4 regions of the Metabacillus sp. GQ13 genome follow, and region 1 is predicted to be linked to each of the others. Evidence: predicted binding sites of a transcription regulator. Region 1 holds the regulator's gene; each other region holds the start of a gene.

Region 1 (8,168 bases):
CAAATAGGGATAACGATTATTAACGAGGAACTGCCCATTAGTGAATCACTTAGCAAGTTGAGAAAAAAGTATGATACAAATAGATGGATGCTATACGGTGGTGAAGATTTCGAGTTAGTTGGAACGACATCACTTGAATCTTGGCAAGAATTAAGTCAGGCATTTGAAAAGGAAAATATGAAAGTAACAAGAATTGGTATTGTGACTCGGGAACATAATGGAGTACGATTGACTAGCAAAGAACAAAAAACAATGGTTCTCGAAAAGTCAGGATATAACCACTTTAAATGATAAGTAAGGTGAAGATAGTGTATGAATTTATTACGAATAGCACGGATGAAACATTGAATTTGGCGAGGAGATTATCTGAAATTTTAGGTAAGGGTGATGTTGTTACCCTTGAGGGTGATTTAGGAGCAGGAAAAACAACATTTACAAAGGGTCTAGCTGCTGGATTAGGAATTAGACGTAATGTGAATAGCCCGACCTTTACGATTATTAAAGAGTACAATGGTGGTAGGCTACCTCTATACCATATGGATGTGTATCGCGTAGCTGATTCTGAAGAAGACTTAGGATTTGATGAGTATTTTCAAGGTGATGGGATTACCGTGGTTGAATGGGCGCATCTAATAAAAGAGCAATTACCAAGTGAGAGATTAGCAATTGAAATCAGCTATGTTAGTGAATCAGCAAGGAAAATTTCATTCATACCGTTTGGTTCATATTATGTTGATATATGTAAGGAGTTAAGCAATCATGATAGGATTAGCGATTGATACGTCTAACAATGTGCTAGGAATAGCACTTGTTAGTGAAGAGAAAGTTATTGGTGAGTTTATTACAAATTTGAAAAAAAACCATTCTGTTCGAGCTATGCCTGCTATCGAGCAATTGTTAAGTGATTGTGATTTAACTCCAAAGCAGCTTGATAAAATAATTGTAGCTACTGGACCTGGCTCTTATACAGGTGTACGAATTGGTGTTTCAATTGCAAAAACGTTGGCTTGGTCTCTGCAAATTCCGATAGTAGCTGTATCAAGTCTTGAGGTATTAGCAGCAAATGGCCGCTTTTTTAATGGCCTTATCTCACCATTGTTTGACGCTAGAAGAGGTCAAGTATATACAGGGTTATATCAGTATAATCAAGATAGTCTAGTAACGATAAAAGAGGATCAGAACCTGTTATTCGTTGATTGGCTAAGTATCCTTAAAACGAGAAATGAACGAATATTATTTCTTGGAAATGATCTGGCCATTCATCAAGAATCAATCAAAAACATTTTAGCTGATATGGGAGAAATAGGACAAGTTGCCGTGAATAACCCTAGACCAAGTGAGTTAGGATTAATAGGATTGACTAGAGAAGCAGAAGATGTACATACACTTGTACCAAATTATATTCGACTGGCTGAAGCAGAAGCTAAGTGGCTGGAACAGCAAAAGTAAGATGGTGGACTATTTGGATAATAGACTTATGATAAGAAGCATGGAAAAGAAGGATGTAGAAGAGGTTTATCAAATCGAATTACTATCATTTACTACTCCGTGGACGAAGGAATCCTTATACTACGAGCTTGAACAAAATTTATTTGCAAAGTATCTAGTCGTGGAGTTTGAGGACAGACTTGTTGGTTATTGCGGTTTATGGGTGATTATCGATGATGCACAGATTACAAATATTGCGGTTCACCCCGATTTTCGGGGGATGAAAATTGGAGAATCACTCCTGAAATTTTCAATACAGTTAAGTAAAGAGATGAGTGCAAAACGACTTTCATTAGAAGTTCGAGTAACTAATCATATCGCACAATCATTATATAAAAAGGTTGGGTTTGCACCAGGTGGAATTAGAAAAAGATATTATACAGATAATCAAGAAGATGCTTTAATAATGTGGGTGAATTTATGAGTCAAAAAGATCAGTATATATTAGGTATTGAAACAAGCTGTGATGAAACAGCAGCAGCCATCATTAAAAATGGTACAGAGATTGTCTCGAATATTGTGGCATCACAAATTGAGAGCCATAAGCGCTTTGGGGGTGTTGTGCCAGAGATTGCTTCGAGGCATCATGTTGAGCAACTAACGATTGTGTTTGAGGAAGCAATGACCCAAGCAAATCTCTCCTTTGAAGATCTATCCGCAATTGCTGTGACGGAAGGGCCAGGACTTGTTGGAGCACTTTTGACAGGAATTAATGCTGCAAAGGCATTAGCCTTTTCTCAAGGGTTGCCCATTATAGGTGTTCATCATATTGCTGGACATATATATGCTAATCGATTAATTAGTGAGTTTGAATTTCCATTATTAGCTCTAGTTGTATCAGGTGGTCATACAGAACTCGTCTATATGAAAGAACACGCGAGCTTCGAGGTAATTGGAGAAACATTAGATGATGCAGCAGGAGAAGCATATGACAAAGTAGCTAGAACATTAGGTCTTCCATATCCAGGTGGTCCTCATATCGATCGGTTAGCACAAGCAGGTGCACCGACAATTGATTTACCAAGAGCTTGGCTTAGTGAGGGTTCCTTTGATTTTAGCTTTAGTGGTCTGAAATCTGCGGTCATTAATACCCTTCATAATGCTAAACAAAAGGGGATTGAGCTAGACCCGAAAGATGTGGCTGCAAGTTTTCAAGCTAGCGTTATTGATGTACTAGTTACAAAAACTGTACGTGCTGTGGAAAAATATAATGTGAAACAACTATTACTAGCAGGCGGTGTAGCTGCTAATAAAGGATTACGAACAGCTTTAGAAAAAGAATTTTCTTCTAGGGAAGGATTTCAGCTGCATATCCCTCCTTTGGCACTTTGTACAGATAATGCGGCAATGATTGCAGCTGCCGGTAGTGTTTTGTATGGAAAAGGCATTAGAAGTGATTTAGCATTAAATGCTAATCCTGGATTAGAGTTATAATTAATAATTGTTTTAAAATACAGCATAACTGATTTATGCCTTCGATTATTCGAAGGTTTTTTTTCGCAAAAAAGCTTTTTTCACATATTAGCTGAATGTCTCAAAAAATTGCAGAGAATAGGATGTATTTTAGTCATACACTTTCAAGAAATAGTTATAAACAAAGTTATCCACATAATATACACGACTTTTGTTGAACTGTGTAAAAAAGATGAGAATCCTGTCATAGCAAGATAAAATAGCCTGTGTATAACTATGGTTAATTTAACAAAAAATGTGGATAATGTGCATAAGTCTGTTGATATGTTGAAAATAAAGGTTTTTCACTGTGGATAAAAGATTAAGAATTGGCTGATTTAATGATCCATATAATGATGTCGAAATATGGAAGGTTATTGTTTTCATTGGTTGGAACTAGTGATCTGCTATCAACCGATTGGTTAATAAAAAGAAAAAAACAGTGATAAAATCACTGTTCGTGTAACTGTTCCCATTCGTTCATTAAACTTTCGAGCTTTGTTTGTATCGTTTCGTTTTCGGTATTGATCCGTTGTACTTCTTCATGGTTTTGATAGATAACAGGATCACAGAGCTGGGCTTCATTCTTTTCGAGTTGATCCTCCAAATGACTTATTTCAGTCTCAATTTCCTCTATCCTTCTTTGTTTTTGTCGTTCTAATTTCTTTATTTCCTTTTCTTGTTGGTATGTTTTTTTTCCTTCATGGTTGATGGCTTCAGTCTTAGAAGTGTTTATATTATCCACACTTACTTCTAAGCGTTCTAACTCTAATTGTTCCTCTTTTTTTAAGATAAAATAGTCATAATCTCCGAGATATTCCTTAAGGTTCTGACTAGAAAGTTCAAAAATCTTAGTTGCAATTCTATTAATAAAATATCTATCGTGAGACACGAAAAGGATTGTTCCAGGATAATCAATTAGTGCATTTTCTAAAATTTCCTTACTATCTAAATCTAGATGGTTGGTTGGTTCGTCTAGGATCAGAAAGTTAGCATTTTGGAGCATTAATTTAGATAATGCCAGTCGCGCCTTTTCTCCACCACTTAAAGAGGATACTGGTTTTAAGACATCGTCACCAGAAAATAAGAAATTTCCTAAAACGGTTCGAATTTCTCTTTCAGTCTTTTGTGGATAATCATCCCAGAGTTCATCTAAAACACGTTTATTAGATGTAAGGTCTGCTTGCTGCTGGTCATAGTAACCAATTTGAACATGGGAGCCTAGGTTAAAGGATCCTGATAAAGAATCAAGTTTCTGAACAATTGATTTTAATAAAGTCGATTTGCCGATACCATTCGGACCAACGAGAGCAATACTTTCGCCACGTGATATCGAAAATGAGATATTTGATATCACAGGATTAGCAGAATCATATGAAACAGAAATGTCTGATGCCTTTAGTACATCATTACCACTTTGTCTAGCAATATCAAATTGAAAGTTTGCTGACTTTTCAGAGCCTAGTGGTCTATCGACTAAATCCATCTTTTCTAGTTTTTTCCTTCTGCTTTGAGCAAGCTTTGTTGTTGATGCACGTGCTAAGTTTTTCTGAACGAAATCTTTTAATTTTGCTACTTCATCCTGTTGTCTTTCATAGGTTTTTAATTCTTTTACATAGTTTTCTGCTTTATGCTTTAGATAACTACTGTAATTGCCGATGAATTTTGTACTAGTATGACGGCTAATTTCATAAACCTGTGATACAATTTTATCTAAAAAATAGCGGTCATGTGAGACAATTAAGATCGCACCAGGATAGTTTTGAAGGTATTGTTCAAGCCAGGTTAATGTTTCGATATCTAAATGGTTCGTTGGTTCATCTAATATCAATAGATCAGGACTAGTTAATAAGAGCTTCCCTAAAGCTAATCGGGTTTTTTGCCCACCGCTTAATGAGGATATTTTTGTATTAGGATCAAATTTGCTAAAATTTAAGCCATGGAGAACAGATCGAATTTCTGCTTCGTATTGATAGCCACCGTTTTCTTTGAATTTTACTTGTAAGCCATCGTATTCTTTTAATAGTTGTTCAAATTTTTGAGCTTCTGAAACAGGATCTACTGTGGACATCCTTTGCTCAAGATGTCTCATCTCTTGTTCCATTAATTGAAGCTCTTTAAAAACTAAGTTCATTTCTTCCCATATTGTTAAGTTAGATTCAAGTCCTGTATCTTGGGCTAAATAACCAATGGAGACATCCTTTGGTTTAATAATGTCACCAGAATCGAAGGATATTGAACCAGCAATTATTTTTAAAAGAGTAGACTTACCTGCTCCGTTGCGTCCGACAATGGCAATCTTGTCTCTTGTTTGTACTTCTAGCTTAATATTCGCTAAGATAGGATCTGCACCAAAATATTTACTGAGCTGATTTATCTGTAATAAGATCATTGTATTCACCCCTACTAATGATCTAAGTGTAGCTTAATAGAGACTTATCGGCAACAAAGATACATGTGGAGGGGAATATTACTAGCAATGATTTCAAAACCTGCCCTTTTGAAGTCTAAGTTTGTGTAGTTGGGGACTTCATAGTAATAAGCTATAGCCATATAATTGTCACAATAACTAAACAGACAGATTTTAAAAAATAGTGTATAGTCTAGGTATAAGGGAGATTTGTATATATGACTGAATTTACCCACTTTAATGAACAAGGCAGAGCAAAAATGGTAGACATTTCTGCTAAAGAAGTTACAGTTAGAACAGCAACAGCTAGAACTAGTATTCAATTAACCGAAGAAGTTTATCATAAAATAAAGAATCATCAAATTGGAAAAGGTGATGTGCTTTCAGTTGCGCAAGTAGCTGGAATTATGGCTGCAAAGCAAACATCGAATGTTATCCCTATGTGCCATCCAATTCCAATTAAGGGTGTAGATATTACATTCGAGTGGGATCTTAACAATAGTACGTACATCCTAAAGATTGCAGCAACTGTCAAAACGAAGGGTAGTACAGGTGTTGAGATGGAAGCGTTAACTGCTGCTAGCATTTCAGCGCTCACCGTTTATGATATGTGTAAAGCAGTGGATAAAGGAATGATCATAGGTCCAACCTATTTAGTAGAGAAAACTGGTGGCAAAAGTGGAAATTTTTTGAGAAAAGACATATGATCGTAGTTAATAAGTTATCTGTTACTTACAAGACGCGTTCCCTAAATATTTCCTTGTGATGAATGCAGCAGATAAACTAATTTTTTCTTTCATTTTAAAAGGTGGCGTCAGTATACATCGTTGCCAGTTTTGTAAGAATGTGAGGTATAAGAAGTGAATATCGAACAATCTAAAATACCACAGGCTACTGCTAAGCGGTTGCCGTTGTACTATCGATTTTTAAAGAATTTACATTCATCTGGCAAGCAACGAGTTTCTTCTGCTGAGCTAAGTGATGCCGTAAAGGTAGATTCGGCCACTATTCGTAGAGATTTTTCATATTTTGGCGCCCTAGGAAAAAAGGGGTATGGTTATAATGTGAATTATTTGTTATCCTTCTTTAGGAAAACATTAGATCAAGATGAAACCACTAGAGTTTGCTTGATCGGGGTGGGAAATCTGGGGACAGCCTTTTTACATTATAATTTCACAAAGAATAATAATACGGTTATTTCCCTAGCTTATGATGTCGATCAAGAGAAAATAGGGACAGAAATTGGTGGAGTGCCAGTTCTAAATCTAGATACGCTCGAGGAAAATCTACCTGAGGATGTAACGGTTGCGATTCTTACCGTACCTGCTACTGTTGCTCAGTCTATTACAGATAGACTAATTGTAAAGGGTATTAAAGGAATCCTTAATTTTACTCCAGCAAGATTAAATGTTCCAGATGATATTAGAATTCATCATATTGATTTGGCTGTTGAGCTTCAGTCATTAGTTTATTTTTTAAAACATTATCCAAACGAAGATAAATCATCTTAAAAAGGAGGTGGATCTTGATGCCAAACGTGGGAATCGGTAGCCTTTTATTAATCGTTTTTGTAGCATTACTAATATTTGGACCTAAAAAATTGCCTGAGCTAGGAAAAGCAGCAGGTAATACATTACGTGAATTTAAGCATGCAACAAAAGGTTTAGCAGATGATGACGATGATGATGTGAAAAAGGTAGAGAAGAAGGAAGAAGTCAAGTAAGATAGGATGAACCCGATATGAAATTTGAAGAAATGTCGGTCATTGAACATATTACAGAGCTAAGAAAACGACTTATTCTTATTGTCGTTTTCTTTTTCATAGCTGTTATTGGAGGCTTTTTGCTTTCAAGGCCGATTATCGTTTACTTACAGCATACTGATGAAGCCAAGAATTTAACGCTCAATGCGTTTAATCTAACTGATCCTTTAATGGTATACATGCAATTTGCATTCATAATTGCATTCATTATTACGTCACCGATCATTTTGTATCAACTATGGTCCTTTGTTAGTCCTGGTCTATATGAAAAAGAAAGAAAGGTGACATTAAGTTATATTCCAATTTCCATTGGCTTATTTCTACTAGGCGTCTCTTTTGCCTATTTTCTATTATTTCCGTTTGTCGTAGACTTTATGGAAAGAATCTCAAACGACCTCGAGATCAACCAAGTGATAGGAATTAATCAATACTTTACATTTCTACTTCAACTAACTGTTCCGTTCGGTCTTTTGTTTCAATTACCAGTAGTTATCATGTTTCTAACTAGGCTGGGTATTGTCACGCCAATGTTTTTAAGTAAGGTAAGAAAATATGCTTACTTCGTGTTGCTAGTCATTGCAGCATTTATTACACCACCAGAAGTCACTTCACATTTAATGGTCTCGCTACCATTGTTTATTTTATATGAAATAAGTATCTGGGTATCAAGAGTGGCCTATAGAAAGTCACAGAAGGTACGTTTTGAGGAAGAAAATGCAAAAAAATGAGACTGGTGAACAGTCTCATTTTTTTTGATCCTTTTTTTTGAGTTTACTTGCGAAGATAAACATTCTGATTCCTACACCTATATCAAAGGTTGCAATCAGCATTAATAAAATCGTTGGGAATGAAAATGCATCTTCTTTAGCACTATTAATAGCTAAGTATGTAAAAAGGACCCCCATTACTAAGTAAAAAATACCCATGGAAATAGGGTTCATCTTCATGTTTATAAGCCTCCAAAAATAACTTGCACTTGCTGGGTTTTTTCAAGTAATTCCATCATTCTTTCAATATCGTCTCTATAAACGCTTTGAACGAGAATAACCATTGTAT
Region 2 (8,168 bases), on a different contig from region 1:
GGTGCTTCAGAAGAACAAGTAAATAAACAAGTTAAAGCTTACATCGAAAAAAAGCAAGGTAAGAAAGAAAAGGTTAATTTCAAAGATGCATCCAATAAGCAGTTGATCGATATGAAATCTAAAGATTTTTTAGAAAAGCAGAAGGACAAACTTTCAAAACAACTTGATAAAGGCCATAAAAATTATAAAAAAGGTAAACCTAATGGCTACGTGAAAGTAGATTCAGCTAAACAAGCTCCATATAATGGTGATGTGAGGTCAGATAAGGTATTAGTGTTGTTGACTGAATTTCAAGACTTTAAACATAATAACGTTATCCAAGAAGATGGATATATGTATGCGGAAGATTTTAATCGAGAGCATTATCAAAAATTAATGTTTGGTGATGAGGAATTTACACTATTCAATGGTGAAAAGGTAAAAACATTTAAGCAATATTATGAAGAACAATCTGGTGGAAGCTATACGGTTGATGGAACAGTATCTGAGTGGTTAACAGTTCCCGGAAAAGCTAGAGAATATGGAGATGATAATCCACAAGGGGGACATGATAATCAAAATCCAAAAGGTCCCAGAGATTTAGTTAAAGATGCATTAAATGTAGCGGTAGCAAATGGTATTAATTTAGCTGAATATGATCATTTTGATTTATATGATATAGATGGTGATGGTAATCAAAATGAACCGGATGGATTAGTGGATCATTTAATGATTATTCATGCTGGTACGGGTCAGGAAGCAGGTGGCGGTGAATTGACTGATGATGCAATATGGTCGCATCGTTGGACATTAGAAAGCGTCTACCCTGTCGAAGGTACAACATCACAGGTTGATTACTGGGGTGGTAACTTAGCTGCTTTCGATTATACGATTCAACCTGAAGATGGTGCGGTTGGTGTTTTCGCTCACGAATTCGGACATGATTTAGGATTGCCTGATGAATATGATACTCAATATACCGGTCAAGGGGAGCCTGTAGAATCATGGTCAATCATGAGTGGTGGAAGTTGGAATGGTGAAGTTGCGGGTACTACTCCAACAAGTTTTTCACCGCAAAATAAAGAATTTTTTCAAAGGACAATGAGTGGAAATTGGGCAAATATTTTAGAAGTAGATTACAAGGACATTGATAAAAAAGGTATTTCCTCCTTTGTAGATCAGAGTGTAACGAAATCAAAAAATCCTGGAATAATAAAGATTAATTTACCACCAAAAGATGTAAAAGGTATTATGCCTGAATATGGTTCTAACTATTATTACAGTCAAAAAGGTGATGACCTTCATACGAAACTGGAAACATCTGTATTAGACTTAGAAAACGTCGATAACGCTATTTTCCATGCGAAAGCAAATTATGAGGTTGAATTCGAATATGATTACGTCTATGTTAATGCTGTCACTTCAGATGGTCAGGAAGTTCAGCTTGATGTGATTGGTGATGAGAATACCAAGAGTGGATATGAAACGACCAACGATAAGTGGATTGATATTTCTTATGATCTGAGTCAATTTTCAGGTCAAAAAGTAAAGCTCGTTTTTGAATATGTAACAGATGGCGGTTTGGCACCTGCTGGTTTTGCAATTGATGAATTGAGCGTCATTGCCGATGGAACAGAAATTTTCTCTGATAATGCAGAGGGTAATAGTCTGGTTTCCTTAGATGGTTTTATCGTCTCAAACGGATATTCAAAAGCGGATCATTATTATTATTTAGAGTGGAGGAATTATGCTGGCTCTGATAAAGCATTAGCATATTCTCGTGGTGCTGTTTATAATACAGGATTGGTTGTATGGTATGGTGATGAAAGCTTCACCGATAACTGGGTAGGTGTACATCCAGGTGAGGGGTTCCTTGGGGTTGTAGATTCTCATCCAGAAGCTGTCTTTGGCACATTAAATGGTGAGAAGACGGTTGCTCAAAGTACGCGTTACCAAATTGCTGATGCTGCCTTTTCATTAGATAAAACACCAGGGTTCACCGTGGAGTCACCAACACGTGGTGCATTTGAATTCTTAAAGTATTCGGGAAACCGCACATTTGATGATTCAGTGCCATATATTGATTCTGATTTGAGAGACGCTGGACGTCTTTTACCAACAAATGAACTAAAATTTGAAGTGATTGGTGAAGCAAAAAATAATTCTGCAGGAGCAGTATGGATTCATCAATAAAGACATTAGTACTAACCCCTTTCCCTCTATTAATAGAGGGAAAGGGGTTAGTACTTTTTTGAGTATCTACTATTTTCGTAAACTGCATTCTTTACAAATTCAGCCTGACTACATGTGTTTTTTCTACTCATTACTTAAGCAATTCCAATGACAAAATAACAATTCATATAGTGAAAATTCAAAAGGGACTTATTTTTAAAAATACAATATGCTAGAACTAGAAAATTCAATCAGCTAAACATGTTATACTAGTATGGATTTATAATTGATATCTAACCAGCAAGTAACTAGTTGCTGGAATTAGTAAATTACACTTATTTGTGGAGTCTAAAAGTACTTTACGCTTAAAGGGGCATTCACTATTCTTACTAGAACGATCAAGGAGCTAAGGTGATTATATGTTAGTACAAGCTGAAAAACAACTAAATGATTTCTTCGGATACTCTTCATTTCGTAAGGGTCAAGAAGATATTATAGAAAATGTATTAAAAGGCAATGATACGTTAGCCATAATGCCAACAGGTGGTGGGAAATCAATCTGCTATCAAGTCCCAGCACTTCTTATGGATGGCATTACAGTCGTGATCTCTCCGTTAATTTCTTTAATGAAGGATCAAGTTGATGCTTTAACAAGTGTCGGGATTCAATCAACCTATATAAATAGCAGCTTAACGGTTAGTGAGTTGAATGAACGAATTTCTGATATAAAAAATGGAATCTATAAAATTATTTATATTGCACCAGAACGACTCGAATCTAGCTCTTTTCGTTCCTTCCTATTATCGATCAATATTTCGATGGTTGCGATAGATGAAGCACACTGTATTTCCCAATGGGGTCATGACTTTCGTCCAAGCTACCGTAGTATAAAGGGAATGATTGCAGAGTTCGTTAAAAAGCCAATTATTATTGCTTTAACCGCTACAGCAACGAAAGAGGTAATGTCAGATATATGTCAGTTATTAGAAATTACCTCCGAGAATACGTACGTAACCGGATTTGCACGTGATAATTTAATTTTTAATGTTATTAAAGGTGAAAATAAACGAGATTATATTACAAAATATATTAAAGCAAACCGTGACCAAGCAGGGATTATCTATGCTGCAACAAGGAAAGAGGTTGATGAGCTCTATCAATTTCTAAAAAAGAGCGGAATTAAAGTTGGGAAGTATCACGCTGGACTAGCTGAACATGATCGAGCAACACAACAGGATCAATTTTTATTTGACCAACTCGATGTAATGGTCGCAACAAATGCTTTTGGGATGGGGATTAATAAGTCTAATGTCCGTTATGTGATTCATAACAATTTACCTAAGAATATTGAAGCGTATTATCAAGAAGCAGGGCGTGCAGGTCGTGATGGCGAAAAGAGTGAGTGTTCAGTTTTATTTGCAGGACAAGATATACAACTTCAAAAGTTTTTAATAGAGCAAACATCATTGAATGATGAAAAAAAAATTCATGAATACCATAAGCTCCAACAAATGGTGGATCTCTGTCATACTGAAAAATGTATTCAAACATACATTGTTGAGTACTTTGGTGATCCTACTCCAACCGAGGATTGCGGTAAATGTATGAATTGCCGAGATACGCGCACTAAAATTGATGTAACGAAGGATGCTTTAATGGTCTTTTCATGCGTAAAACGAATGGATGAAAGATTCGGGAAGACTCTAACTGCACAAGTATTAAAGGGATCAAAAAATAAGCGAATTAATCAGTTCGGATTCACTAAACTTACTACCTATGCATTAATGAAAGATAGAACAGAGAAACAAATTGTTGATTTTATAGACTTTCTTATTGCTGAAGGATATTTGTCCTTAACAAATGCACAATATCCTGTGTTAGAGCTCAGTAACAAGGCGAGACAGGTAATAGTAGATAAACAACAGGTTTTCAAGAAAGAACAAATGCAGATTCAAGCAATAGAATCTGATGATGAACTATTCGAGACACTAAAGCAGGTGAGAAGAGATTTAGCCTCCAAGCTTGGAGTACCACCTTATATCATCTTTTCAGATAGTAGTCTAAGAGATATGAGTAGTAAATGTCCGACATCAGAAACTGAATTTTTAGAAGTTAAAGGGGTCGCAAAGACTAAACTTGAACGGTACGGATACGTTTTTATAGCTACTATTTGTGAGTATATGAAGGTTGAAAAACCTACGTTAATAATACAAGAAAATAGTGATAATAAAAAGCAGAAACAAATAAGCGACAAATCCTCAAGCCATCTTAGTAGTTATCAATTGTATATAGACGGTAGCACGATTAAAGAAATTAGTAAGGATCGTGGACTTTCAGAAATCACAGTTCAAAATCATATCATTCGGGCAATAGAAGAGGGGAAAACAATCGATTGGTCACGGATTATTACCGACGAGCAAGAGACGTTAATTATTGAAAAAGTATATGAATTGGGTACTGAAATGTTAAGGCCGTTAAAAGATGCATTACCTGTAGAAATCACATATTTTCAAATAAAAGCCACAATAAGTAAATTAGAATTAGATACCGTTGAAAAATAATTTCTTCATTCATATTCATTCAAGCAGACAGAAAGCTTAATGAATATGAATGTTTTTTATTCTCATTAAAAGGTTTGTTAAGTTGATCTAAGAAAGGTATGGTTAAGCTGAGGTCTTTAGTGAGTTTTTTTTGGATTCCCTGCTTAACCAAAATTTTAATATACTAGGAACGAAACTGATGATAAATAGTAAACGGATAAATTGAAGTGAACTTACAATGGCAGGATCTGCTCCAATAGTTGATGCTGTTAATACCATTTCGACTAATCCTCCGGGTGCTAATGAGAGCATGGCAGTTGATAAGTCTATATCCGTTAGAAATGAAAACAAATATCCGAGGCCAAAACTTGCTCCTATTAAAATAAAGTTTGAAACAAGATATAGGCCGCAATATTTCCCCCCTTTTTTTAAATCGTTAAATGTAATCATTAAACCAAATCCAATTCCAATCGTTACTTGGGAAAAGATAATAAACAGTGAATGGAATGATGGAAGGGGAACACCGATAATGTTTAAACAAGCAGTCGTAAGCAAAGGTCCAATAACATAGGCGGCAGGGAGCCATTTATTCAATAGCCAACCAACGAGACCAGCAATCAAAAACCATCCAAACGAAAAAAAAGTGGATTGATCGGTTATCATTTGAGTTGGTATGCTTACAGATTGAGCATCAAACATATGGGGGATTGAAAAAGGTACAAAAAAGACTACAGTTAAAAGTCTAACTGTTTGGAAAATAGTTACAAGTGATGAATTGGCATGTAGCGACTCACTAGCTGCAACCATTTCTGTTAATCCGCCAGGTATTGATGAAAAGATACTGGTTGTTTTATCAATTTTAACAAGTTTACTAATAAGAATCGCATTGAAAATACTGATTAAAATAAGAATAATTGTCGTCAATAAAAAAGGAAAGACATGTGGGCCCACAGATAAGAAAGTTTGTTTGGTAAATGATAACCCAAAAGAAATTCCTAAAATGATAAACGATCCATTTTTTAAAAACTTTGGTTGTAATAATGAATGTTGGCTAGCAACAAATATGGATCTCCAAACAATAAGAATCGACATGGGACCTAGAATCCATGCAAGTGGGACATGAAAAAAATAAAAAATGATGCCACCACTAACACCTAATATATAAGGGAAGAGTACATTAAAAATGCTCTTTTTCATATCATTCCTCCAATGAAATTCTGTGATATTATTTTACCATACACCAAATGAAAATTAGCGGTTTGCCCAAGAACTAATTTGTTTAGACGTATCCAATTCTAAAGGATCATCCAAGCGGCCGCCTCAAGCACAAGAAGTTCTAGAAGAGTTAATACCTATCCATTCATAATTCTATCGCCGAAATAGAAGTTAAAAATCTGGTTAAAATGAATTCGGGTCTCCTCCATTTAAGAAAGTATGTGAAATATGTCACAAAATGTTCATGTTCAACTATTCACAATCTATATCAAAGGTTTTAAAATAGTAGTAGAGTGATAGTTATAGTTATAGTATACATAAATAAGACGGAACAAAGGAGTTGTCTGGAATGGCAGAATTAGATAGCGTCATCCTTAGTAGGATGCTCACGACTTTAACATTGGCGTTTCATATTATTTTTGCCACAATTGGTGTAGGTGTGCCTATTATGATTTCAATAGCGGAATTTATAGGTGTTAAAAAAAATGATCAACACTATTTATTGTTAGCGAGACGGTGGGCAAGAGGGTTTGTTGTCACTGTAGCTGTAGGTGTTGTAACAGGTACTTGTATTGGTCTCCAACTCTCACTTTTATGGCCGAGTTTTATGGAGGTAGCAGGACAGCTTATAAGTTTGCCTTTATTTTTAGAAACATTCGCATTCTTCTTTGAAGCTATTTTTCTAGGCATCTATTTATATACATGGGACAGGTTTAAAAAACCTATCTATCATTGGTTGTTAACAATTCCTATAGTTATAGGTTCAACACTTAGTGCTGTGTTTATTACTGTTGTTAATGCTTTTATGAACACACCACAAGGGTTTACGATTGAGGGTCGCACAATTACAGGTATCGACCCAATTGCAGCTATCTTTAATCCAGCTGCTCCTTCTAAAGTATTTCATCTAGTGATGTCCTCTTATATGGCATCGGCTTTTGTTTTAGCAGCAATTACTGCTTTTATGATGTTAAAAGGCAGAAAAGGTGATTATCACAAAAAGGCTCTTAAACTAACGATGGTATCTGCATTGATTTTTTCTTTCGCGACGGCGTTAGCAGGTGATCTTTCTGCAAAGTTTTTAGCAGAATATCAACCTGAAAAATTGGCTGCTGGTGAATGGCATTTTGAAACAGAAGAAGGAGCAGACCTCATTCTGTTTGGAACATTAAATGAACAAGGCGAGGTAAAAAACGCTATAAGGATACCAAAAATGCTTAGTTTTCTTTCATATGGTGACTTTAATGCAGAAGTTACAGGATTAAATGAAATAGCTAAAGATGAACGACCACCTCTATTTATTCATTACATGTTTGACACTATGGTATCGGTAGGGATGTTTTCTATCTTTATTTCTGTTCTCTTTGTCTTACTAATGATGTGGAAAACAGGAGACCCGTTTAAGAAATGGTTATTATGGCCAATTGCAGCGGCTGGACCGTTATCAATTATTGCGATTGAAGCGGGTTGGTTCTTTGCTGAATTTGGAAGACAGCCGTGGATTTTACGAGGCTATATGAAGGTAGCTGAAGGAGCGACAACTTCTAATCATGTTGGAATTATGCTCATTTTATTCTTTTTCCTATATGGTGTTTTAGGCACATTAACGATTACTGCACTAAGAAAAATATTTAAAAATAATCCAGCAGAAGCTGAATTGGAGTACAGATTTAAATCATAGGAGGTACTAATAATGGACATTCCAATATTAGGGATCACAGTTTTATGGATTTTTTTATACGGATATTTAATTGTTGCATCCATTGATTTTGGTGCTGGCTTTTTTGCCTTTTATGCAAAGTTTACAAATCGTGACCATATTGTAAACAATTTAATCAGTCGGTATCTATCACCAGTGTGGGAAGTAACCAATGTCTTTTTTGTGTTCTTTTTCGTTGGAATTGTCGGTTTTTTCCCTCAAACGGCTTATTATTATGGAACGGCTTTGCTTATTCCAGGAAGTATTGCTTTAATATTACTGTCAATTAGAGGTTCATTTTATGCTTTCGGTAACTATGGGTCTAAGGATAGTTCGATCTATACATTTTTATATGGTGCTACAGGATTATTAATTCCAGCATCATTATCAACTGTATTAACAATATCTGAAGGAGGATTTCTAGAGGAGCGTAATGGTACTGTCGTTTTCTTAGCAGATAAACTTTTTACTAGCTTTTACTCGTGGAGTGTAGTGTTATTAGCGATTGTATCAGTATTATTTATCAGTGCAGCATTTTTGACTTACTATGCTTCAAGAGCAGA
Region 3 (8,168 bases), on a different contig from region 1:
CAAAGTATAAAATAGGAGATATTGTCGTGATTATTATGTATGGTACAGTTGGTACAATCACTAAACTTCACCAGGTGGAGCAACATTTTGTCTATGAAGTAAATCATAGTGACGTGTTATTTTTTGAGAAAGCTCTTCAATTATTTTCAGATTATGAAGGAGCATTGATTGAAACAGAAAAAATCACAATAAATGTTCAATATCAAATTGGGGATATTGTGTTAGTAAAAGGGTACGGCGATTCTTTGTTTCGAATAGTTGGTGTTAGAACTGAAGTATGGAGATATGATAATGATGGTTGGGAAGAATTAACTTATGAGTTAACAAGTGTTGCGGCAGGTGAATGGCTAGAAGCAACTGAAGAAGAAATGAGCCTAATGATTAGTAATCAAGAGGCGGAGAGTTTTATACAGCAACTTCATATTAATCATACAATAATCGATGAAAATCTCTATTATTCATCTATGATTAGTAATCATATCAGTTCGGAATCAATATCAACAGCTAATGAGCTTCAGGATCAGAATAAAATGGTAGATGAATTACTAGATATTTATAATGATTATAAGACCTTGTATCAGATGTTCAATGAGCCTGAGTATAAAGAAATGATGATCATTATATTAAAAAGTCTCCATAGGTACAGAGATAACAGTTAAATTAAAAAATATAGGTAACCAACATGAAGAAGAAATAGGGTATGCAGAATAAGACTATCGCTGAATATAGGCCACGAAGTAAAAACTGCAATAAACCGTCATAGCCCGTACCATCTAAAAACTGAAGTAAGCGTTTATTTATGGTTTTACCTATATTTATCGAATTCTTCTTACCAGTAACCTCAATGATCATGTTTATCACTCCTTTAGTCAATATGCTTGTCCACTTAAATCTATCTATATGATTGCCCCTCATTTTTATTCCACCATTTACGTGGAAGTCTTTTGTTTTGATTGCAATAACAACAATCTTTCCAATCGATTTTTAATGAATATCACAAGCTATTTTAATTAAGGTCATACTATAAAAGTCAAAATATGTACGAGTAACAACAATTAATAATAAATTTGTATTCACTAAATTTTTTTACTATCGATGACATATGTCCTTTTATAAGGACATAAACAATAAGAGGGGGGCGATATTGTGAAGGAAATTGAAGTAATTATTGACACAGAGGAAATTGCTGAGTTCTTTTACAATGAGCTCACAAAAAGAGGGTATGTACCAGCTGAAAAAGAGCTTGAGGAACTAGCTGATATTACATTTGATTACCTTCTGAACAAATGTATTATTGACGAGGATTTGGATTTCGATAATGAGGAATAAAGCTAATGATTTGAGGTTGCCTATTATGATAGTGAATAGTAAGACTGTCAGGCGGAATTTAAATGGACTATTAGAAGTGATAATTATATAAAGAATATGAAATAAGTAAGCTCACAGATAAAGATAACCCTATTTGGTCTTTCGAAGCATCTAAAGATCATGCCGGTTACTAGTATCTTAGCTATGTTCATAAAAATTTGCCTCATTTATAGTATGAGCTTCGTTATCCTTATGAGATACTAGTTATCTCATTTTTTATTTTCCCAAGAGTTAACAACAGGGTCATGTCACGTTTTATACCTTTCGTTAGGTCAGTGTGTGATCCTGTTAGTTCGATTTCAAACCCATTTATTTGATTTATTTGTGTAAACCAATCTTGTCTTGAAGTAAAATGATGTGTTTCTTGATTCCATACATGAAGTAACGGTGGGCTAAAAACTTTTTCGTTTTCCCGTTTGTTATGAGTGAAAATATGAGGCCAATAATCACTTCTTGAGCCAGAATGACTGACCGTAAGAGCGAAATGGTAGATTGATCCGAAATGTGGCTTTGAAAATAGAATTGAATAAAGTTTTTTACCAATAATTATCCGCTCATTTACAGATGAAAATTCATGAATCTTAATTCCCGTTAATGAATAAGAACGTAAAAATGGATAACGTTTAAATGGGAAAGCCACATATGTTAAACCCATTCCCTCCTGTAAAATATAGGTTAACGTATGGAAGATAGATTCCTTTGTTGTTTTCTTGGACATCAATTGCTTTTCAACATAATGTTGTTCGTTTGTAATAAGCGCTAAAGTTAACATTTTTGAATTAAAATGAACAAGGAAATGTTCCCATATCGGTATCATAAATCTTGAAATCTGAAATGCTGGTAATAAGTGAAAGAAAGATTTATTTACTTTTCTGCTTTCCTCATATAATAAAAGCTGAGGATATGCATCTTGAAAAATTAGTGCATTAGCTCTTTCTAAGAAATGAAATAAGATTTTCCCCTTTTCATTATCAATTAGATCACCAATCAATGCTCCTTTTAAATCCGTCATATTGTATCCCCCATTTCGAGAGACCATATGAGCTAAGAATGCCCAATGAATTTCACGATGATTAATAAAAAAATCAAGATATGCTTTTGTCCGAGTAATATTATTAAGGTTGTGTCGAATTGTTTCTTTCTTGATTTTATTTATTAACATGTGCTCATCTTGTGAAGTAATAACTGGAGTATGCTCCTTTAATAAAGCATTTAACTGGTTATACAGGTTAACCTGTTCACTTTCTTTTATTGATGAATATCCCTTTTTATTTTGAAGAGATTGTTTGAGGAGTCCTAACATACATATCCATCCTTTTGATCATTTGCTTATAAGGTTTTGTCTAACCATCAATTTCTTAATTGGAGTTATACTAATAGTATGATTAAAGTGAAACTTTTGTTCTTCTGGGTCGTATATATAATTATTAAACCGAAAAGAGGGATTACATATGTTCAGAAAACTTCTAAAATCATTAATGTCAAATAAAAAGCAGCATTCACGACGTCATTACAGTTCAAGTGATTTTAAAAGACGAAATTCTGGATACAACCACCCATCTAAATATGGGCACCAACATTATAAGAAAAAACACAGATCAAGTGGTTTCTTTAGTTCCTATAGTAGTTAATGAATAAAATTTTTAAAAAACTAGTTGAATATAGTGAAAGACCATTAAGGACGAATGATGTTATTGGAGGAAAATACCTTATTGAAAGAATGTTAGGTAAGGGAAGTTATGGTCTTACTTATCTAGTGAAGGATAAAAACCAAAACGCTTTTGTTTTGAAGCAACTAAGAAAATATAAGATGTTAGATGAGACAGGTAAGAATGCTTTTATGCGTGAGGCAGAGGCACTAAAAGCATTTAATTACCGAGCATTTCCAACTCTTTTTGACCAATTTGAGGATGGAAATAAACAATTTATTATAATGGAATACAAGCGAGGGAGAACGTATGAAGAATTAATCTTTCATGATAAACGTTCATTTAGTGAACTTGAAGCGCTTGCGCAATTGAATCATCTTTTACAATTAGTAAAAATCATCCATGAGCAGGGATTTGTGCATAGAGATTTAAGAATACCTAATATTTTAAAAGATAAAAAAGAGTATTATATAATTGACTTTGGACTTTGTAGAAAAGTAACAGATAAAACTAATTCAGATGACATAGGGAATAATCCTGAAAAAAAATTCTATCGTGAAATTGCTTATAAAAGTGACTTTTACGCTTTAGGTCACTTTTTATTATTTTTACTTTATTCTTCCTACGAACCAACATCAAAAAAAAAGCAAGGATGGGAAGAAGAGCTTTCAATTTCACCAATAACAAAGAAAATACTACGTAAAATGCTACAATTAGATCAAGCGTATGATGATGTAAATCTCTTAATAGATGATGTGAGAGATTGTATTAGAGAGGAATGAGAACAATGTCATTTTTTAATAAAATCTTAGGTAGTATTGGTATTGGATCAGCTAGTGTTGATACGCTATTATCACATTCCGCTTTTAAAGTAGGAGAAACGATAAATGGAATCGTTGAAGTAAAAGGCGGAAACATTAAACAAAATATAGATGAAATCTACCTTACAATCAATACAAACTATGAAAAAGAAGAAGATGGTTTGATTACGAATAAATCAGTCGTCATATCAACATTAAAGATAAATGAACCGTTTGTTATTATGCCAGAGGAAATAAAAACAGTTCCATTTACTGTTCAAGTCCCATTAGATACACCTATAAGTACAGGTTCATCGAAAGTATGGATTCAAACAAGTGCAGATATTAAAGGTTCAAAGGATCCAACGGACAAAGATATGATTAAAATCTTACCGAATGATTTAGTAGAGAAATCAATTGAAGTATTTACACAACTAGGCTTTAAGCTACACCGAGTTAAGAATGAGGCAGCCTCTTATAAAGTACGGAAAAGACTTCCGTTTATCCAGGAGTATCAATTTATCCCAACTGGGGGATTGTTTTACCAAAAGATTGATGAAGTTGAAGTGGTATTCTTTCCAATAGAAGAAAATAAAATAGAAATGATATTCGAAGTTGATCGTCGTGGAAAGGGTTTATTTGGTTTATTTTCAGAAGCATTAGATATAGATGAAACAGTTGTTCGTCTAACACTTGATGCTACTGATCTTCCAACTATTCGCAAAGAGATAGAAGCAGTTATAGAGAAACACATTTAATCCAGCTCAGTTCGGGTAACCAATAATCAATGCAAAAAAGACCTTTGAAACAAAGTAGATAAATATGTAAAATAGAAATTGTTGAGAAACTAAATTTCAATAAAGAGGATGGGATGAGAGAATGTTCAAAAAGATTGCTGCAGATGCATTAGGATTATCAGATATCGGTATGATTATTGGGCCAACTGATTATGATAAAACGGATGCTGATGATTATGTTATGCATGAAGATAATGAAAAAATCTATTTTCTAATCAAAACAAAAGCTGATGAATATTGCTTTACAAATCTTGCAATTATCCATGTAGATGGAATGAGTGCTACATCTTCTAAAAGAACATTAAAACGTTACCCATATTCTCAACATAAAGTATCCGGAGTTGTGCTTGAAACAGCAGGTAAAATTGATATGGATGTAGAAATTAAATTTCAGATTGGCAATGTAACGATTGATGTTGATGTTCGTAAGGATCAAATTGAACAATTAAAGGACCTATATAAGGCACTACTACGTATATCAGAAATCAGTTATGAAAACGAGATCATTCACAGTATTGCAGCTCAAAGCTTGGATAAGGCAGTTGCTGTTCTGCAAAATTCTAGAACGGATGATAACAATCTTGCTGAAACATACAAAACGTTAACAGAAAATGGTTTCAACTGGTTGCTTTCAGCTCGTGAACAATACCATGAAAAAGACTTTGGTTCTGTATATGAAAAATATATTAATAACTAACAAGAATGATCATTGTAAAGTATGATCTAAATTCATGAGGAACAAGAAACGAATTGCAAACCTGATAGATTCAATTGTAAAAACTGGAAGTTTTATCCTTCTAGTTTTTTTTCAGTTGTTTTATAAAATACGTTGATAATATATATAAAAGATGAATATTAAAATTCAATAACTGAACATCTGAAGATTTGATTAGCACATATAGATCGATTAGTATGGGGATATAGGCAGACCAATATCGTATCAGCTTCTTTTTTATGTATAGGAGACTATTCTTGTACTCTAGATAAATGCTAAGATATCAACTACACCAGTCCGGCCTTGCAAAAGTTTTGATAGATATGGAAAAAATAAAGCCTATTTTTCTAGCAAAAAGTAAAATCCTTCTTGTAGGTGCTAGTCAATGCTCTTGCACTTTTTGGCATGTGTTTTGATTGTTTAATAGCCAATAGAATTTTTCGAGATTTGTATTAGAAATATCCCTTGGATGCTAGATGAATTTTTGATGGTAGTAGTGAATTGTCATACAATGTTCAATCTCAATAATAGTAGTTTAGTTAAGATTCCTATACAATAACTATATAACTATGTGAAATACTTCACTAATTTAGATTGTGACTAATTCATAATATACAAAGTTAGGAGTCTTGATTCAAATATGGATGAATTAAAAAACATGTCAAAGAACCATCGGGTAATAAGGCTTCTGTTAATTATTACATCTATTCTAATGGGAGTCACTGTCATTGCTCAGGCCTATCTTTTTGTAACAAGTGTGGACCGAGTTTTTCTACAAGGACAATCAGTTAGTGAAATCATCCCATTTTTAGTTGGGTTGCTCTTAGTATTAATTTTGAGGGCTATTCTTTCATTTGTAAGCGGTAAGGCTGGAATAAAGATGGCTTCAAGGGTAAAAAGTGATTTAAGGAATCGGCTATTATCAAAATTTTCCAGAAATGCTGTTTTAGATTCTATGGAAGGACAGTCAGGGCAAAAAGTAAGTGTGATGATGGATGCTGTTGATGAGATTGATAGCTATTTCAGTAAATATATTCCGCAGGTCATCCAAACTTCGATTATACCGGTTATGATTTTGGTTGTTGTATTTACAGAACATGTTTATTCGGGACTAATTATGGTGATTACTGCTCCCTTTATTCCAATTTTTATGGCTGTTGTTGGGATTAAAACGAAAAAAAAATCAGAAGAACAAATGGATAAACTTTCAGCATTTTCAGCAAGTTTTCTAGATATTTTACAGGGCTTAACAACGTTAAAACTATTCGGTCAGTCCGCCCAACAAAAAGGATTAATACAAAAGAGTAGTATAGGGTTTAGAGATGTCACGATGGAAGTGTTGAAAATCGCCTTTTTATCCTCTTTGATGTTGGAATTCATTTCCATGTTAAGTATTGGATTAATTGCCCTAGAAATCGGACTAAGAATGGTCGTTTTTAAAGGAATGAGCTTTTTCACAGGTTTCTTAATTCTAGTACTTGCACCAGAATTTTATTTGTCATTAAAAGAATTAGGAAGTGCCTTTCATGTCGGTAGGGGGAGTATGGGGGCTGCTAAAAAAGTATCAGATGCTTTAAATGAGAAAGAGGCGACTGCTCAGTGGGGTGAAAAGAGCTTGCAGAGTAACACACATCCACCGGCAATTGAACTAATTAACTTAGATTTCCAATATGGAGAAGGCGGATTTTCCTTACGGAATATTAACACAGAAATTTCACCATATAGTCAAATAGCGATTGTCGGAAGAAGTGGGTCTGGTAAAACAACCTTATTACATGTGATTGCAGGTTTGGTGGGTCAATTTGAAGGGGAGATCTTAATAAATGGTCAGACACGATCAAGCTATAGTGAAAAGGGGTGGTTGCAACAGTTAAGTTATATTTCACAAAACCCTTATCTTTTTTCTGGCTCACTTGCTGATAATATATCGATTGGTGGAGGGCGAAATACTAGTCAAAGGGAAATCGAATTGGCTGCAGAAAGGGCAGGAATTGCTGAGGTAATCAAGGAGATGGACCATGGTTATGAAACACGTGTAGGTGAAGCAGGAAGAGGTCTTTCTGGTGGAGAGAAGCAAAGAATAGCACTAGCTAGGGCTTTTTTAAAGAAGCCATCGATTATTTTATTTGATGAGCCGACAACAGGATTAGACCTTCAAACAGAGAAAATTTTACAGTCTTCCATTCAAGAATTAGCTAAGAATTCTACAATCATTACAGTTGCACATCGTCTACATACAATAAAAAATGCTGACAAAATCCTATTTTTAGATGATGGAAAGCTTGTAGCAGCTGGAACACATGAAGAGTTAATAGAGTCAGCCTCAGTATATCGCAATATGGTCAAGGCACAGAGAGGAGGATGAAAAGATGGCTGATTTAAAAGTTGTGATCAAGCTAATTATGCTTGAAAAGAAAGATGTTTTTTATTCAATTATATTTGGTTTTTTAGCAGGCATCTCAGCAGTTGGTCTATTTGCAGCGAGCGGGTATTTAATTTCAAAATCAGCACTAGTTCCTCCTTTATATGCACTAACTGTCATGATTGCCCTTTTGAAATTATTTGGCTTTGCAAGGGCATTGAGCCGATATGCTGAAAGATACTATTCACATAAGGCCACTTTCACCATTTTAAGTAATCTTCGAGTTTCGTTTTTTACGAAATTAGAGCCGTTGGCACCACAAATCTTTCAAAAATATCGAAGTGGTGATCTTCTTGCACGTATTGTCGGGGATGTCGAGAGTTTACAACACTTCTTTTTACGTGTGTATTATCCACCAATAGTTCTTGTCATTGTCTTTTTAATGACGATCCTATTTACATCCTTTTACTCAATTTA
Region 4 (8,168 bases), on a different contig from region 1:
CGCTGCGATTGATAGATAAAGTACAACTTCGTATGTTAAGAGACCTACTTCAACAGCTACTTGACCAATCATCAAAGCAGCTACTAATCCTAGTGCTGTCGCCAATGATGAAGGCGTGTGAATGGCAGCCATCCTTAATACATCTATCCCAAGCTCAATAATTAAAAACTGGATAATTAAAGGGATATGTCCTTGTTCCTCGATCCCAATAAACTCCAACCCGGGGGGAAGTAAATCAGGGTTTTGTGCTAGTAAATACCAAAGAGGTAAAAGGAAAATTGATGTCCAGACCGCTAAAAATCGAACGATCCGTAAATAAGCGCCAACAATTGGCTTGTTTCGATATTCCTCAGCATGTTGAAGATGATGCCAAAATGTAGTTGGCGTTATGATCGCACTTGGAGAACCGTCAACGAAGATTATGACATGTCCTTCAAACAAATGAGCTGCTGCAGTATCAGGCCTCTCCGTATACCGAACCATAGGATAAGGATTAAAATGTCTCCCCGCTATATACTCTTCTACTGTCTTTTCTGCCATCGGTAATCCATCTGTATCAATTTTATTTAGTGACTCTTTTAAATCCCTTACATGGTCTAAATCTGCAATATCCTCTAAATAACAAACGACAACATCTGTTTTAGACCGTCTCCCGACTTGTAAATATTCCATTCGAAGCGAACGATCTCGAACACGTCTTCTGGTTAGTGCAGTATTAAAAACGATCGTTTCAACAAATCCGTCCCTAGATCCTCTAACAACTCTTTCCATATCAGGCTCCTGGGGACCTCTTACTGGATATGTACGAGCATCAATTAAAATAACTTCTTCTATGCCATCCACTACAAGGGCAGTCGGCCCCGAAAGGACTGAGTTAACAACAGAATTAAGATCATCTGACTTGTCAATTTCTATATATGGTATATATGTTTTCAATAACTTATCTAGAGTAGCTTCCTTTAAGTCCTCTGGAGAAACACGTGATAAATACTTCATTAATAGATGAAGGATATCATCCTTTACAAAACCATCGACCATAAAAAGTGCCATTTTTCGGTCTGCATATTCTAAATCAAGCTGAATCACATCAAAGCTTTTTTTTACTCCTAGTCTTTTAGACAAATAGGATATGTTTTCTTGAAAATCTTTTGAAACTTGTTTCTTTACCTCATACGTCATAAGACTTCTCCATTTCACATCACAATTTGTTATCCATCTTAGACGAAATATCATTCAAACATACCTTTATATTATTTATTGGTTATTTTATTTTCATATTTATTCGTTTTTCATCATACACTTTAGCAACCTGTCCTATCTCGGAGTTGATATTTTTGAAAAAGAAATGGCTATTTATCATCATTCTTGCTTTTATTACATCTAGTATACTTTTTTATTGCCAGGGGAAATCCGTTCGAGAGAGCATCATTTTTTTCCCAATCGATGAGACGATAAGCTTCGATAAAGCTTCTACTTCATTACAATTCATGGGAAGTAAAGATGATGATGAACATATTTTCGAATGGGATGTTACGTCCATTACGGACAAAGAAATTTTTCTAAGACAAGATATTTCTCTGCTTTTTTCTGATGGGAAATTAATTGATAGCCTTTCAGAATGGGAGGATCGAAGCCAGAAACTTGCTCAATATAAGAAGGTGAATGGTGAGGATAGTAGCCATTATCAAGCAATAAGTCTACATTATGGAGAGATTCATTTAGGGAATGAACAAATTCGCAGTACTCAAAAAATGACAAGTGATCATTTATATGTGATTGACTCTGAGTTCACAACGTTGTTTTCCTTTGAAGTAGCCCAATCAGAAGAAGAAAAAGAGTGGCAAGAAATTCTAGATAAAGTAAAGAATCAACATTTAGAATTCAGTTGGAATCAACTTATTGATTTTTATCATATAGACGTTAGTAAGTATAAGACATATTCATTAATAGATCTGGCTACCTTTGATACAGAAGCCTTCAGCGGGTTAACTAAAACAAATACCAAAGAAGTAGTTGGGAGCCTTTGGGAGGATTTATATAAGAATTATTTTTTAGGACTAAAAACGAGGGAAGGCAAGGTGATTGAACCGATTGGTAGCACCATGCCCTTGATTTTAGTTGCAAAAGATTATTCACATCATATCATTCTTATCCATGCAGAAGATGGTACATCCTTTATGTTTAAACAAGGACTAACTCTTAGCGACTAATCATTTTGTTTTTTAAATTGTTATAATCCTCATTTGTTGGATCATATTCAAGTGCTTTATTAACCTCAGCCAAAGCTGTTGTTGTTTCTCCCCCATTTATATAAATCACGGCTAGGTTATAATGTGCTTGGTGGTATGTATCATCATTAGAAGTGATTTGATGCAGATGACTTTTTGCTTGGTCATACTTTTCTAATTCAAATTCAGCTATCGACAATAAAAACAGGATGTCATTTGAACTATCATCTTTAGAAAGAGCTTTTTTTAAATAAGCATAAGCTTCATCATATTTTTTAGCTTGAATAAGTTTATTACCTTGTACAGCCGTATATTGTGAGTACTGCTCTTCTGTTTCAGTTAACCCGTATTGATATAAGCCCCCCAACAGGATAATTGCTCCAACAACACCTATTAGGCTTAATAGTTTCTTTTGTTTCTTAGGGAACTGCACAATGAGTGCTGCAAGAAAACCACCGATTAAGCCACCAATATGACCGGCATTATCTATATTAGGAATGACAAAACCCATTGCTAAGTTTATTCCAATTATAATCAATAAATTGGAACCCATTGTTCTGAAAAATACCTTTCTATTCTGTATTCCAATATATAACAACGCACCGAAGCAACCGAATATGGCTCCAGAGGCTCCTGCCGATAAAAATGGACTAAACGCAAAGCTTACGATTGATCCAGATATTCCTGCTAGTAAATAGATAAATAAAAACCTCATTGAACCATAAGCTCTTTCAACAGCAGGCCCAATATAATAAAGTGCAAAACTATTCATTAATAAATGGAAGAAACCAATATGTAAAAAAATTGGAGTTATAAACCTCCACCATTCACCTTCATAAATATGAATATTTGATTTTGCTCCAAAATGCAGTAAATTTTGAGTATCCGTACTTCCACCATTTAGCTCGAGGAGAAAAAACATAATAATTTGTATTCCAAGAAATAGATAGGATAAGAACGGTTTACCATTTTGAAGGATACTCTTTTCTTCATCCTTCTCTTGTTTTTGAAATGTAATGACTTGATCCCGTATTAACTGGATATCTTCTATTTCAACGTTTAACTTTGGTTCTTCTTTCAAATAGTTCAATGGTACGTTTAAAGTATCCTCTAGTTTCTTCAGACCCGCTTCTAGCTCGTCCTTAACGATCAACGTTGATGTTATATCAATTTTCCCTTTAGTCCCGCTAAATCCATTTATAAAAGCCTCAGGATACTCATCCACTGGAGGGAGGCTTGATATATAAACATTCATTACGCGAATAGGGCCTCTAATGCCACTTTTTAAAAGCTGTGCAAAGTTTTCACCTGCTTGCTCAATATCTACAGCAAGCCTATTACCCCAATCGACATCAACCCTTCTTAACCGTACAATAGAAAATTGTTTATTACGGTATGGCTCTAGCAATACCTCACGACCATCTTTAGATAAAGCCAGTATCGTATATTTTTGTTCAACAACTAGATCTTTTATCAACGACCAATAAAGATAATCCTGCTCTATCACCATTTAATCCGCTCCGACATTATAGTTTTATATTATTATACAAGATATTAATAAAAATGATAAGATTACTACCTTTTTAAAGTAGTTATTTGCATTATAGTATGTCTTAAATAAACTCATATTCACAACATACCTCGACGATAATCAATGAAAAAGCATATGGAATATTTCAACAAGTAAAAATAAGCTGACTTTCAAATTATCAAAAGTCAGCTAATCATTATAATGGTAAAAATAAAATTAAAATTTTCAGAAGTTTTTATTAATGAAAAGCACGATTAACAAAACGTTCTCTTAGAAATGGCATTCTCATTGATAGTCGAATAAAATAACTGCGTAAATTAGGTTGACCTAATAGATAATTTACAATTTTATATCGAAATCGATATAAAGCAAGCGCACCTGCAACAAGTACAATGAGTCGTCTCATATACATCCCTCCTACTTATATATTTAGTAAGAAAGGCTATTTTTATCCTTTAAAAAATGGGGACATTGTTTCTTTTAATACTTTAGCAGAATGAGCGAACTGTTTTTTCTCTTGCTCACTTAAAGACAATTCAATAACTCTGCGAATTCCATTACGACTTACAATCGCAGGTACACCAATAAATACGTCCTCCTCACCATACTCTCCATCTAAATAACAAGATACAGTTAGTATAGAATTCTCGTTATGAAGAATTGCCTTTGTTAATCGAACAAGACCCATTGCAATCCCATAATAGGTTGCTCCCTTACGATTAATAATGTGATATGCTGCATCACGTACATTGATAAATATCTCATCTAGCTTTTCCTTTTCTTCGACCATTGTTTCTACTATTGAAATACCACCTATATCAGCATGACTCCAAACTGGAAGCTCTGTATCTCCATGCTCACCGATTATATACGCATGTACATTACGTGTATCTATATTAAAATGTTCACCAATTAAGTAACGGAACCTTGCTGTATCGAGAATCGTACCTGAACCAATGACACGACTCTGTGGTAGACCAGAATATTTCCAAACCGCATAGGTTAAAATATCAACAGGATTTGTTGCTACAATAAAAATCCCATCAAACCCACTTTCCATTACATCACTAACGATTGATTTAAAAATGTTTAAATTTTTAGCCACTAGATCTAAACGAGTCTCTCCAGGCTTTTGATTTGCACCAGCGCATAGAACAACTACATCTGCTTCCTTACAATCCTTATAGCTGCCATACCAAATTTTTGTAGGATTCGGAGCAAAGGCTAAACCATGATTTAAATCCATCGCGTCACCTTCTGATTTCTCCATGTTTAGATCAATTAAGACAAGCTCTTCTGTTACACCTTGATTTAACATTGCAAATGCATAACTAGATCCAACAAAACCTGTACCGGTAAGTGCAACACGATTTACATGATTAGACATTTTCTTCAAACCTTTCCACTTGTTGCGTTATTTGTGAAATGTTTCACAATTTAATTTTACACTATTATCAACCTTATGTATAAAACACTTTATGAACAGTTTATGTCAAGATCAAATAACCTAAATAAGTTGATAACGCTATCGATAAGAAGTTAACAGCATCATTATTAAGGAAGCTGTAATTAGTTGTTTTTACCCCACGTTTGCTACAATGATACGGTCTTTCTGTCACTTTTTCACAAACCGTACATGAATATTTATTTTGAATCGTCTGTCCAATGAACGTATCCAGGATATTCCCGATAAAACCGATACTAACAATTAATAGCATTGAGGAAAGCGTTAAATCAAACAATAGAACGGCAATAATACTTATAAAAGCTGCACCAACGATCGATGCTCCTGTTCCTAATAAAGAGACAGCACCAGATGTTCCACGTTCAACCCTTTTAAAAGTAAGAAGCAGTCTGGGTTTCTGTTTGCTTAAAGTACCAATCTCAGACGCCCATGTATCCGCATTGGCAGCCGCTATAGCCATACAAAAACATAGTAAATATACATGATTTGTATTTACACCAATAATTTGAAGAATACTCAAAATTGTTGGTACTCCACCATTTGCGAATACTTGGACCATGTCTCTACGTTCCCCTTTGACAAGTATATCCTGCATCCCTATTTTTCTTTCTAGACGGTATTTACTTAGATAACTTGAACTACAAAAAAAACATCCTAGTAATAATAGACCCTGATAAGAAAAGGCTTGATAAATCAATAATCCTACAATGACAGCTGCGATCGAACCGCTTGTCGTTAGAGATTTTACATACCAACCTCCATAGGCCCCTCCTATAATGATTAAGCTAACAACAATTAACGAGAAATCAAGCATAATCGTTGAAGACCTCACTTTCGGTAATAATTGTAGATACAGGGATATCATGATCTTCTATTTGTAAATGATCAACGATTTGAAATGAGAAGGCTAAGGATAATGTGTTACCTGTGTATTTAGCTAAATACCGATCATAATAACCCCCACCATAACCAATTCGGTAGCCTTCTCTATTAAAACAAATACCTGGTACAATCATAAGGTCAATATTATTTGAATCGATTATATTCGTTTCAGCCACTTTCGGTTCTAATAGGTTATTAAAAACATGTTCAAGTTGCTTAAAGGAAGAGATTTCTCTAAATACCATACTATTCGACGTAGGATCACATTTTGGCACAACAATACGTTTACTTTCACTCCAAGCCTTTTCAATAAGCATCTTTGTATCAACTTCTTTTCCAGTTGAAATGGTTATAGCTATCGTTTCTGCCTTTTTCCACATTGATAAAGAAATTAATTGAGTGTAAATAATACTTGATAATTGCAAATACTCGTCATCAGACATCTCATCTAATTTTCCCCTCATAATTTTACGTAATCGTCTCTTCTCCATAACTACCAACCCTCCTAATAATAGTATATATGGAAACTAAACATGGTAACATTAAAATTATGTTATTTTATTTATTGCTAAATCGGCAAATTAAATGTTGTGCTCCTGAAAAAAGAATGAATTCTAGTAAAAAAATACATAAAAAAAAACAGTAGGAATAAAACATCCCTACTGCTTACTTTGTTTCACGGTGTGTTGTCATTTTTTTATCTCTTGAACAATATTTCTTAAGCTCAAGACGATCTGGGTTATTACGTTTATTCTTTTTAGAAATATAGTTACGTTCGCCACAATCAGTGCAAGCTAATGTAATATTTACACGCATGTATCTTTCCCTCCAAACTTAAAAAAACTAATAAATCAAATCAGACTTTAATATAATACCATTGTTATTAAACATTTTCCACATGATTTTCATTTATTTTAGCTATTTCTAAAAACTAGTTGCGTATTTTATATAAAAAGAATGAAGATCTTGTTATGATTCACGTTTTAACACCTTTCTATAGATTTTAATCGTATCATTAATCAGTAAAGACATGTTATATGTAGAATTTGTGGCTTTAATACAAGCATTCTTACAATCATTCAGCTGATTACGTTTTGATAAACATTTATCCAACCCATCAGCAAGTGCATGACTTGATACTTCATTTAATAAAATCCCTCTATTTTCTACAAGAATTTCTGATAATCCCCCGATATTGAAGGCCATAACTGGCTTTTTAGCAACCATTCCTTCTAACGCAATGATTCCAAAGGGTTCATACAAACTAGGAATCACCAACATTTCACAGTATCTCAAGAGTGTATTTCTCTCTAATTCTTGAACAAACCCTGTAAAGATCACTCTATTGCCAATATGTAATTCTCGTGCTAATTGCTCTAGTACAGATCGATTTGGACCAACACCTGCAATAACCAGCTTTATATTTGGAAAAGTTGGCTGTATTTTAGCAAATGCTTTGATTAAAAGTTCAAACCCTTTCTCTCTAACTAATCTACCTATGGTTACTATAAAAGAAGACTGGATAAAAGGAAATGTTCTAAGAGCGTCGTTGTAATCTATTGTTTCGTGATAATTTTTTGCGATGATTCCATTGGGTATAACTTCAATCTTGTCTTCTGAGCAGCTAAAATCATCTAAGAGCACATTCCGCATGTATTGACTACAGACAATAATTCGATCTGAAAACTGTATAAGCTCCTTTTCATACTCTGTAATCGGTCCTGTAACAATATCATCTTTAGCTAGCTTTCTTCCCTTTTCAGTTGCATGAATCGTTGATAGTAACGGCCGCTTCATTAGTGACTGTACCTGGATTCCTGCAATAGCTGTAAGCCAATCATGTGCATGAATAATATCAAAGGATAGTGGTAACTCTTGCAAGACAAATTGAGAAAAACGGAAATTTACATTTCGAATATAATCTAAGAAATTTGCAGGTTTTTTTTGCATGGGGAGTAAACGATAAACATGAACACCATCTTCTTCTTTGTATGACTCATTATCATCTTTGGAAACTGTAATCACGATATACGATATACCACGCTTTGAGCCTTCTGAGATA

What was found. Region 1 encodes Rex, which represses fermentation and respiration genes when NADH is low (regulators of the CRP and FNR family bind a similar motif). Its sites were predicted from a motif close to TTGTGAAATATTTCACAA; they were not measured.
Region 2: AC6CHR_RS09205 (cytochrome ubiquinol oxidase subunit I) is a predicted target of Rex. The motif match lies at 6,126-6,143, and genes of this name have one in related genera.
Region 3: cydD (thiol reductant ABC exporter subunit CydD) is a predicted target of Rex. The motif match lies at 5,899-5,916, and genes of this name have one in related genera.
Region 4: AC6CHR_RS08465 (L-lactate dehydrogenase) is a predicted target of Rex. The motif match lies at 5,178-5,195, and genes of this name have one in related genera.

What each region holds. Positions count from the first base shown of each region.
Region 1 covers NZ_JCAXET010000027.1:1,438-9,605, forward strand. Annotated here, with positions in the region: gene thiL (thiamine-phosphate kinase) at 1-291, shown strand, start outside; gene tsaE (tRNA (adenosine(37)-N6)-threonylcarbamoyltransferase complex ATPase subunit type 1 TsaE) at 288-779, shown strand; gene tsaB (tRNA (adenosine(37)-N6)-threonylcarbamoyltransferase complex dimerization subunit type 1 TsaB) at 760-1,449, shown strand; gene rimI (ribosomal protein S18-alanine N-acetyltransferase) at 1,463-1,912, shown strand; gene tsaD (tRNA (adenosine(37)-N6)-threonylcarbamoyltransferase complex transferase subunit TsaD) at 1,909-2,922, shown strand; gene AC6CHR_RS23365 (ABC-F family ATP-binding cassette domain-containing protein) at 3,392-5,332, opposite strand; gene moaC (cyclic pyranopterin monophosphate synthase MoaC) at 5,569-6,057, shown strand; gene AC6CHR_RS23375 (redox-sensing transcriptional repressor Rex) at 6,211-6,861, shown strand; gene AC6CHR_RS23380 (twin-arginine translocase TatA/TatE family subunit) at 6,879-7,073, shown strand; gene tatC (twin-arginine translocase subunit TatC) at 7,091-7,840, shown strand; gene AC6CHR_RS23390 (YdiK family protein) at 7,856-8,059, opposite strand; gene AC6CHR_RS23395 (CPBP family intramembrane glutamic endopeptidase) at 8,062-8,168, opposite strand, start outside.
Region 2 covers NZ_JCAXET010000006.1:116,124-124,291, reverse strand. Annotated here, with positions in the region: gene AC6CHR_RS09220 (immune inhibitor A domain-containing protein) at 1-2,172, shown strand, start outside; gene recQ (DNA helicase RecQ) at 2,571-4,712, shown strand; gene AC6CHR_RS09210 (AbrB family transcriptional regulator) at 4,815-5,888, opposite strand; gene AC6CHR_RS09205 (cytochrome ubiquinol oxidase subunit I) at 6,256-7,587, shown strand; gene AC6CHR_RS09200 (cytochrome d ubiquinol oxidase subunit II) at 7,600-8,168, shown strand, end outside.
Region 3 covers NZ_JCAXET010000017.1:66,791-74,958, forward strand. Annotated here, with positions in the region: gene yodN (germination protein YodN) at 1-659, shown strand, start outside; gene AC6CHR_RS19555 (hypothetical protein) at 661-852, opposite strand; gene AC6CHR_RS19560 (YozD family protein) at 1,147-1,329, shown strand; gene AC6CHR_RS19565 (DUF2515 family protein) at 1,559-2,671, opposite strand; gene AC6CHR_RS19570 (hypothetical protein) at 2,820-2,999, shown strand; gene AC6CHR_RS19575 (serine/threonine protein kinase) at 2,999-3,799, shown strand; gene AC6CHR_RS19580 (sporulation protein) at 3,796-4,575, shown strand; gene AC6CHR_RS19585 (PH domain-containing protein) at 4,697-5,311, shown strand; gene cydD (thiol reductant ABC exporter subunit CydD) at 5,970-7,694, shown strand; gene cydC (thiol reductant ABC exporter subunit CydC) at 7,699-8,168, shown strand, end outside.
Region 4 covers NZ_JCAXET010000005.1:286,265-294,432, forward strand. Annotated here, with positions in the region: gene AC6CHR_RS08445 (spore germination protein) at 1-1,179, opposite strand, end outside; gene AC6CHR_RS08450 (hypothetical protein) at 1,335-2,210, shown strand; gene AC6CHR_RS08455 (rhomboid family intramembrane serine protease) at 2,200-3,738, opposite strand; gene yqgO (protein YqgO) at 3,998-4,165, opposite strand; gene AC6CHR_RS08465 (L-lactate dehydrogenase) at 4,208-5,146, opposite strand; gene AC6CHR_RS08470 (DUF92 domain-containing protein) at 5,247-6,056, opposite strand; gene AC6CHR_RS08475 (5-formyltetrahydrofolate cyclo-ligase) at 6,031-6,597, opposite strand; gene rpmG (50S ribosomal protein L33) at 6,773-6,922, opposite strand; gene AC6CHR_RS08485 (glycosyltransferase family 4 protein) at 7,076-8,168, opposite strand, start outside.